Regions from separate parts of the Peribacillus sp. FSL R5-0717 genome, predicted to be linked through region 1. Evidence: riboswitches for the same ligand, from Rfam matches in the RefSeq annotation. Region 1 holds a riboswitch; each other region holds the start of a gene.
The links. Region 1 has a riboswitch for S-adenosylmethionine ahead of NYE65_RS07305 (methionine ABC transporter ATP-binding protein). Riboswitches for the same ligand answer to the same signal wherever they lie in the genome.
Positions count from the first base shown of each region.

Region 2: it holds a riboswitch for S-adenosylmethionine, as region 1 does, so the genes downstream of both, NYE65_RS23510 (Na+/H+ antiporter NhaC family protein) here and NYE65_RS07305 (methionine ABC transporter ATP-binding protein) in region 1, are expected to answer to the same signal.
Region 3: it holds a riboswitch for S-adenosylmethionine, as region 1 does, so the genes downstream of both, NYE65_RS00895 (bifunctional homocysteine S-methyltransferase/methylenetetrahydrofolate reductase) here and NYE65_RS07305 (methionine ABC transporter ATP-binding protein) in region 1, are expected to answer to the same signal.

Region 1 is NZ_JBBOOF010000001.1:1,500,718-1,503,862, reverse strand. It holds gene NYE65_RS07315 (nuclear transport factor 2 family protein) at 467-835, shown strand; gene NYE65_RS07310 (GNAT family N-acetyltransferase) at 909-1,376, shown strand; SAM riboswitch class I at 1,518-1,629, shown strand; gene NYE65_RS07305 (methionine ABC transporter ATP-binding protein) at 1,971-2,987, shown strand; gene NYE65_RS07300 (methionine ABC transporter permease) at 3,009-3,145, shown strand, end outside.
Region 2 is NZ_JBBOOF010000001.1:4,904,347-4,907,491, forward strand. It holds gene NYE65_RS23500 (hypothetical protein) at 1-145, shown strand, start outside; gene NYE65_RS23505 (SOS response-associated peptidase) at 205-876, shown strand; SAM riboswitch class I at 1,212-1,319, shown strand; gene NYE65_RS23510 (Na+/H+ antiporter NhaC family protein) at 1,511-2,827, shown strand; gene NYE65_RS23515 (chromate transporter) at 2,983-3,145, opposite strand, start outside.
Region 3 is NZ_JBBOOF010000001.1:192,930-196,074, reverse strand. It holds gene ku (non-homologous end joining protein Ku) at 1-511, shown strand, start outside; gene NYE65_RS00900 (MOSC domain-containing protein) at 1,002-1,652, shown strand; SAM riboswitch class I at 1,764-1,862, shown strand; gene NYE65_RS00895 (bifunctional homocysteine S-methyltransferase/methylenetetrahydrofolate reductase) at 1,966-3,145, shown strand, end outside.

The sequences.
Region 1 (3,145 bases):
ATCGAATGGCAGTAAAAAAGGAATGGCCGCTAGTATTGTGGAATAAATGTTCTTAACACTTAGAAAAATCCGTCGTGAGTCCAGTTTCTTAATAAGAAAATAGGTAGGGCAAAACGGTTAAAAAAGAAAGGCTCTTTTCGTAAAGATTGTTGTTTTTAAAACGAAACGATTTAAGGTTGATTGGAGCGGAAGTGCGAGACTCCTGCGGGAGCAGCGGGACAGGTGAGACCCCACAGGCGTTTACGCCGAGGAGGCTCACCGCCCGCCCCGCGGAAAGCGAGCATCTGGAGGGGAAATCAACCACTCTACATTACTTGGTAAATAGCAACAAAGTATGGAAAAACAGCCAAATAAAAAAAGAAAAAAATGCTGCTGACCGCAATTATAACCAAACCAACTGGATATAAAATCTTTGCCAGCATTGATCATGAACTTCACCAATAGTTGAAAAAGGAGGACAAGATGAATGGACAGGGAATCTTCATTATTAAAAGAGCATTTGTATAAGCTGGAGGAGAAATTGTTAAAATTTGAAGTTCGTACATCTCCAGAAGAGCTTTCATCATTATTGAAAGATGATTTCTTTGAGTTCGGCAGTTCGGGTAACATATGGTCAAAAAGCGATTTTATGGGGCAAGAGGGTGCCGGATCGGTGAACATGACCCTAAGTCAATTTGAGATGCATCCATTGTCTGATGATACCGTGTTAATTACATACCGGATTTTTGATGAAGATAAGCTGGAACATACCTTAAGAAGTTCAATCTGGAAATGTGCGAATGAAAGATGGCAGATGTTTTTTCATCAAGGCACAAAAACAAAAGGGCCCCTTTAAGACTTTTATTTATGAAAAAGAAAGTACTCCCTGCTTGAAAACTATTTCACTAAAATGATAGGGGTGGATGAAGTTGATCTTTCGTACCATTGATACGGACAAAGATAAAGATACTATCATTAAATTTCGGAAAGATTCCTTTGTTGTAAGTTTTGGAACTGAAGCTGGTTTTGGAGATGAACATGCCTATCTGCAACGAATGGAAGAATGGGTCCGCAAATTTCCGGATGGACAGGTGATCATTGAAAAGGACCAAGAACCGATTGGACAAATGGAACTTCAAATTCGGGAGTACGAAGGAACTGAAATTGGCTATGTGAATCTATTTTATCTTATTCCCGAATACCGCAGTAAAGGCCTTGGCAAGGAATTGGTCCGCTACGCAGAAAACTTTTTCAGGCAATTTAATGTATCCGAATATCAATTAAGGGTTTCTCCGGATAATCAAAGGGCGATTTCTTTATATACGAATTCAGGCATGGTGAAGATAAGGGAAGAAAATGAAAAATACCCTGTATGGAGAATGAGCAAATCATTATAAAAGTAGAAATATAAAATATATTAATATAATAAAAAAGTATCGATTCACTATACTATGAAACTATTTATAGCGATGAAAAATATGGTTGACTTTAGCGAAATTAGAATATATAGTGAAGGACATAATTAAATATAACGTTAATTCTTATCAAGAGATGTGGAGGGACTTGGCCCTATGATACCTCGGCAGCGGGTTTTTACTTTTGTAAAAATACTGTGCTAATTCCAACGGACGAAAGTTTGAAAGATAAGAAGGAGCTTTTCTTAGATAATTAATTTAAGAGTTTACTCTTTTTTATGTCTAAAAGAGGCCTCTTCTGTCTGATGACGGAAGAGGCCTCTTTTGTTTATTCAAAATGTATATGGTTATTTTGAGAATGGGTGCAATTACTCGTGAGTTTCGCGCAATAATCGTGAGTTTGGTGGATTTACTCGTGAATTTTGCAGACTTACTCGTGAGTTTGGTGCAGTTACTCGTGAATTTTGCAGTTTTACTCGTGAATTTCGAAAATGTAACCCTATTATTATGAAACGTTGCAAAGCTCTTCTCTCTGGATAAGGAATGCGTACAAATAAACAACAAGGGGGAGATTGGATGATTGAGTTTCAGGATGTTAAAAAGGTTTATCAAACAAAGAAACAGACTGTCGAGGCTTTGAAGGGCATTGACTTGACAGTGGAAAAGGGGGATATATTCGGGGTAGTCGGTTATAGCGGGGCCGGAAAGAGTACGTTGATCAGGTTGGTCAATTTGCTTGAACATCCTTCAGATGGTTCGGTAATTGTTGGTGGCAAGGATTTAACCAAATTAAGCCCGAAGGAATTACGGGCAGAAAAGAAAAAAATCGGGATGATCTTTCAGCATTTCAACTTACTAAACTCAAAGACTGTTTTTGATAATATTGCCATGCCGCTGGTATTATCGGGAACTCCAGCTAAGGAAATTCAAAAACGTGTAGGCGAGCTGTTGGAGTTCGTTGGCTTATCGAGCAAAGCAAAGAGTTATCCGGAACAATTATCCGGCGGGCAAAAGCAGCGGATCGGCATTGCGAGGGCATTGGCTACGAATCCATCGATCTTATTGTGTGATGAAGCTACGTCGGCATTGGATCCACAAACAACGAGTGCAGTTCTGCAGCTCTTAAAAAAAATTAATAAAGAATACAATATCACCATCCTGCTAATCACTCATGAGATGTCTGTCATTCGGGAAATTTGCAATAAGGTAGCGGTCATGGAGGGCGGCTGCGTCGTTGAACAAGGTTCGGTTTTCGAAGTTTTTGCCAAGCCGCAAACGGATATTGCAAAAAACTTCGTGAGAACGGTCATACATGACGAAATTCCACAAAGTTTCTTAAAAAGCATAGGGTCCCATATCCCGATTATTTGGAAAATTAATTTTATTGGAACTACTTCGGGTACTCCTTTACTATCAACCATCTCGAAGAAATATGATGTTCATTTAAGTGTCTTATCAGCCAATATTTCTGAAATCCAGGAAACTCCTTTCGGGAATTTGATCATCGAAGTGACAGGGAGCAAAAATGAGGTCGACAAGGCTTATCAATATATTAAAGATGAGGGGATTCTCGTCCAGGAGGTGCAAGTATAAATGGGTAATACGCTTTGGGGAATGGAAATAACGGCAGAGCAGCTGTCGACAGCTTTCGGTGACACACTTTATATGGTAGCCATCTCATTGATATTTTCCGGATTGATCGGGCTTCCGCTCGGTATCCTGCTTGTCATTACAAGAAAGGGTCACATCCT
Region 2 (3,145 bases), 3.4 Mb from region 1:
TAAAGTAACGGTGAGGAATGGCAGTACCTTAATTTTGTCGGAAATCATTAAAGCAGAAGATGAAAGAGAAGTCCTTGGCACTCTTTTGATTTCCAGCGAATTATTTAATCAACCATTTACTGATATCAGGATTTTAGAAAGCTGATTTGTGCCTGCCCATTCCATTTGATACACTGTAATAAATCTTAATACGGTGGCGATATTATGTGTGGACGTTTCACTCTTTTCACTGACATAGAAGAAATAAAAGAACGGTTTGATATTCAAGGGTCATTTGATGAGGAATACCAATTCAGCTACAATATTGCTCCCTCCCAATCCGTGCTCTCCGTCATTAATGACGGGGTAAGGAACCGGCTTGGATATCTTCGGTGGGGACTCATTCCTTTCTGGGGAAAAGACGAAAAAGCGGGCTACAAAATGATCAATGCCAGAGCGGAAACCATTGCTGAGAAAGCAAGCTTCAGGAATGCGTATAAGAAGAAGAGATGCTTGATAATCGCTGACTCTTTTTATGAATGGAAGAAGACACCAGAAAGAAAAATACCGATGCGGATAAAAATGAAGAATCATGCTCCATTTGGAATGGCCGGTCTCTGGGAATCCTGGAAATCTCCTGAGGGCATCAGCATCTATTCGTGCTCTGTTATAACAACTGTGCCAAATGAGCTAATGACCAGCATTCATGACCGCATGCCTGTCATTCTAAAACCAGAAGATGAAAAAGATTGGTTGAATCCTTCCATTAATGATCCTGCATATCTGCAACAGTATTTAAAATCATTCGATTCGGAACAGATGGAAGCATTTGAAGTATCGACTGATGTGAACTCGACTAAAAATAATTCACCTAACCTAATCCAACAAATTTGCTGAGAGGTCATTAGACCTCTCAGAATGTAGACAACTCGATGAAGATCGAGTCTGTCTACATTTTTTTTTTGGTTTTTACAATTTGACGTTGCCTCCAGGCACTCGCTTTTCCCCGAGGAGTCTCGCACACCTGCTCCAATCAACTTAGATCTCTTTATAAACAGTAAGGAGTGCATGTGAAACACTTTGAAAATTAACCCTTGCGAAAATAGACAAAATGCTGTACTGTTATATTTGCTTTTCAAAACGACTTTCGATGTCACGAACTCAGGCAAGTTTCCAGCGTGGTACTTTTCTGGCAGGCATCGTAATTTTTGATAAAATTATATAATGTAATCTTCTTATCAAGAGAGACGGAGGGACTGGCCCGAAGATGTCTCGGCAGCGGACTTAAATGGAGTGCTGTGCCAAATCCAGCAGGCTGATTTTTGCCTGAAAGATAAGGAGGGTGTTTTTTATAAATTAAAAGACCTCTTCTTGTTGTTAAATAGAAGGGGTCTTTTTTATGCCAGTTTTATTTGCTACAGCTCAATGACTGGAAAATCAGGTAGGTTCAAATTGGAGTTATTTGCGAAAACTGTTAATAGAATAAGAGCTGTGACACATGTCGCGGGAAAAATAAAAAGAGGTGTACATCATGAGTGCAAACAATAAAGGGAATCCATGGGCATTGATCCCATTTGTCGTATTTTTAATTTTATTTATTGGGTCTGGAATCATCACTAAAGATTTTTATTCATTTCCGGTGATTGTAGCGATTTCCATTGCATCGGCAGCTGCATTGGCGATGAATCGGAAAGAGACATTCAATCAAAAAGTTGATATCTTCTGTAAAGGTGCCGGTGACGCCAATATCATGTTAATGGTTATCATTTTCCTTTTGGCCGGCGCTTTTTCGGAAGTTGCCAATGGCATGGGGGCAGTTGAATCAACAGTGAATCTTGCCTTAGCTGTTTTTCCGCAAAACCTATTAATGGTAGGGATTTTCATCATCGCTTGTTTTATTTCTCTATCCATGGGGACAAGCATGGGCACGATTGTTGCCTTGGCACCTATCGGGGTAGGGATTAGTGAACAAACTGATATTTCACTTGCCCTTTCAATGGCGGCCGTTATTGGTGGTGCGATGTTTGGGGATAACCTTTCATTCATTTCAGATACGACAATCGCTGCTGTCCGAACTCAGGGAACGAAAATGAAAGATAAGTTTAAAGTGAATTTTTTCATCGTTTTACCTGCAGCCATCATCACATGTGCCATCCTAGGAATTTTAACGATGGGTGAACAAGCTGACATTTCCCAACAGTCTTATGATTGGGTGAAGATTCTTCCATATCTTTGCGTATTGGTCACTGCATTGGCAGGAGTCAATGTGTTCTTGGTCCTTTCCATCGGAATCGTATTTGCCGGAGTCATCGGCTTGGCTGATGGTAGTTATCAACCGTTGGGTGTCATTCAAAAAGTTGGAGAAGGAATGGCGGGAATGTATGAAATCTCCTTCCTTGCCATTTTAATTGCAGGTATGGTAGCTGTAATCAAACATAATGGTGGCATCGACTATTTACTCCACCTAGTGACCCGAAATAGCAAATCGAAAAAAGGAGCGGAATTCAGCATTGCGGGGCTTGTTGGTTTAACGAACCTTTCAACGGCAAATAACACGATTTCGATTATCATTGCCGGGCCACTTGCCAAAAATATTGCTGAAAAGTATGGGATTGATCCAAGGAAATCGGCGAGCGTCCTTGACATTTTTGCATGTTGTATCCAAGGGTTGATCCCATATGGAGCACAACTGCTTGTTGCAGCAGGAGTAGCAAAGATTTCTCCGTTAAGCATCTTGCCGTATTCATATTACCCAATCCTGATTGGACTTTGTGGCGTCATTGCCATCCTGATTGGTTTTCCACGGTTTCAGCCGGGAAATGATGAAATGAAGAAACGTACCTCTTAAAAAGAGAATACAATAATATTAAAACACCCTGAATCATTGGATTCTGGGTGTTTTCTGTATGGTAAATACATAAACATAATAAAGTTTTCTCACACTTTTCAATTTTTTTGCTTAATTCCGGTCCAAATTAATGATGGTTGTGTGTGAGACACCTGTCATGAATAGAGGACAACACCTACTAAACCGGAAAGAATAATTATATAGGCTGGATGCCAGCGTAATTTCATTAGGGCAAATAACGATAAACCAAAAACGATTAATAAGCTTATCGTATGCCATGAAACGTTCACGGCTATCATATGATTGGAAAGTGCTAAA
Region 3 (3,145 bases), 1.3 Mb from region 1:
TTACATGTCCCCAAATGACGGGGGGATAAAAGCCTATTCCCTTTTGAGGCAGGCCCTCAAGGAATCGAATAAGGTGGGGTTGGCAAAAATCATCATTCGCTCCAAAGAACAAATGGCGGTAATCCGAGTCGTTGATAATACCTTGGTTATGGAAACGATTCATTATCCGGATGAAGTCCGCTCCACAGCGGATGTTCCGAATATCCCTGCCAATGATACCATTGTAAAAAAAGAAATCGATACTGCCGTATTATTGATAGATCAATTAACGACTACTTTCGATCCGACAAAGTACACCGATGACTATCGAACCGCGTTACTAGAATTGATTGAATCGAAGAAAACGGGACAGACGACGATTACAGCGAAAACAAAAGAACCAGTTTCCAACAATGTAACTGATTTAATGGAGGCATTACAAGCATCCATAGACCGTACAAAACATGATGAACCGGAAAAGAAAAAGACGACCCGGAAGAAAGCGGCACCGAAAAAAAAGAAACAAGCGTAAACAGGAAGCTGAGCGGAAGACGGATGATGTCGCTCGGCTTTCTGCTTGTTTTTGCAAGGAATCAGGCTTCTAATAAGATGAAAAGGTCTTGATAAAGAGGGGAGGAAAGTACAAATAGGTGAGTCGATCACGATGCGAGAAAGTGAATGGAATTACAGGGAATTAGTGGATATTAACGAAAGCAAAAAAAATTCGCTCCCTAAAGAGCGACAATGAGGAATTCAATCGTGAAAATCAACATATAGGCGAACGGTTGTAGTTTTCGACTATATATTGTGTTCATATTCTACCATATTTAATTCTGAAATAGCAACTAAATTACTGAAACTAACCTATGAATTTTTCTGGAAATCAATGATATTTAGCCCATTAACGCCGCATATGGCTTTTTCATTTCATATACATATAAAAAGGTACTGAATAAAATGGATTTTTAGTATAATTTATACATATAGAACGATATAAATTTAATATGAATGGAAGATGCAAAATGGAAAATGGAAAAATCGAATCACTACATGCGGGGAAGCCGAAACATGAAATTTTTTCGAATATCGATATCTTTTCAGCCATGGATAAACAAGCACAGGATAATTTGAAAGTGACTAAAGCTGGCATAATCGGTGATGGTGTCGGTAATGTAAAGTTCCATGGAGGTCCTGATCGGGCTTTGTGCTTTTACCCATTTGAGCATTATTCATTATGGAATGAAAAATTCTCTAAAAAGCTGGATATCCCTGCATTCGGTGAAAATTTAACTATAGCGGGGATGAAGGAAGAAACAACGTATATCGGCGATATTTATCAAATAGGCGATGTGATTGTTCAAATTAACCAAGGGAGGATACCTTGTTCGACCATTTCCCTCTTCAATCAAGAACCTAAGTTTTTGGAACACGTACTGAAAACGAGTTACACTGGTTATTTTGCAAGAGTACTTCAAGAAGGAACGATAAATAAACAAAACGAGATTGAGCTGATAGACCGTCTACAAGAAAAAATTTCTGTCCATTACGCAGCAGAGGTCATCCTTCATAAACGGGATGGGCTTGAAGGTGCTAAGGCTTTACTTACACTAGACTCGTTAGCGGAAGACTGGAAACAAAGGATCTTGAAGAGGGTTCAAGCAGCAAAGGATTGAATGATTTTTGCAAAAGTGAAAAAAATGTCGATCAGGTATTGAAATTGACAGACTATTAATGTAAATTAAATATAATCAAATTTTGAAATCTTATGAAAATTATATAAATGGATCTTATCGAGAGAGGTGGAGGGACTGGCCCGAAGAAACCTCAGCAACCAGCTTACGCAAAGGTGCTAAATCCAGCAAGCAGAGCTTGATAGATGAGGAGAATGTTTCAAAAACCTTCTTCTTTGAGAAGGTTTTTTTTCCTTTTCTCTCATACTCATAGAATACGACAAAAACAGGATTGTTTTTGAGAGAGGGTGTAATGATGAATTTTCGTAAAGAATTAAAAGAAAGAATGCTGGTTGGGGAAGGGGCAATGGGGACCTTGCTTTACTCTAATGGCATTGATCAATGTTATGAGGAATTAAACTGCACGAACCCAGATCAAATAGAGTCCATCCATCGAGCCTATCTGGAAGCTGGTGCAGATATCCTTCAATCGAATACATACGGAGCCAATTTCAATAAATTGAAGCGGTATGGACTTGAAGATGAAGTGAGCAGAATCAATCGCCAGGGAGTCATTCTTGCTAAAAAAGCGGCAAAAGGTAAGGCATACGTCTTCGGCACCATAGGGGCACAGCGGAGTATCAGGAAATCGGATTTAAGCATGGAAGAGATAAAACGGGGTTTTCGTGAACAGCTATACAGTCTGTTGATGGAAAATCCTGATGGGATTCTCCTGGAAACATTTTATGACCTGGAAGAACTGGAAACCGTCCTGCAAATCGTTAAAAATGAAACCGGACTGCCGATTATCGCAAATGTCTCGATGCATGAACTGGGTAATCTTCAAAATGGAATCCATTTAAATGAAGCCTTTCAAAAACTCGAGCAATTGGGTGCCGATGTGGTTGGTGTGAATTGCCGCCTTGGACCACATCATATGATTCGGGCCTTGGAAGAAGTGAGTTTGCCAAAGCAAGCATCGATTGCCATTTACCCTAACGCCAGCCTGCCTGATTATGTCGATGGGAGGCTCGTTTATAAAGCTGTCCCGGAATATTTTGGTTCTAGTGCCCTGGAACTTCGTGAGCAAGGCGCCGCGATCATAGGAGGGTGCTGTGGAACGACTCCACTGCATATTCAAGCTGTAAAGCATGCAATTGGAAGTTTGGCTCCCGTGAAAGAGAAATTTACGAAATCCCGTGAAATAGAAGTAATTGAGGTGAACGATAGGGAATTGGAACTTCCCCTTTACGAAAAGGCCAAAACGGAACGGACGATTCTTGTTGAGCTTGATCCACCGAAAAAGCTAGGGATAGAGAGTTTCATGACAGGTGCTGAGGTTTTGAAAAAAGCAGGGGTCGATTCCATTACATTAGCGGATAATTCACTTGCCTCACCAAGGATATCGAATGATGCACTGGCTAATTTACTGAAGAACCAATTGAATATTAATCCGATGGTGCATATAACATGCCGTGATCGAAATTTGATTGGCC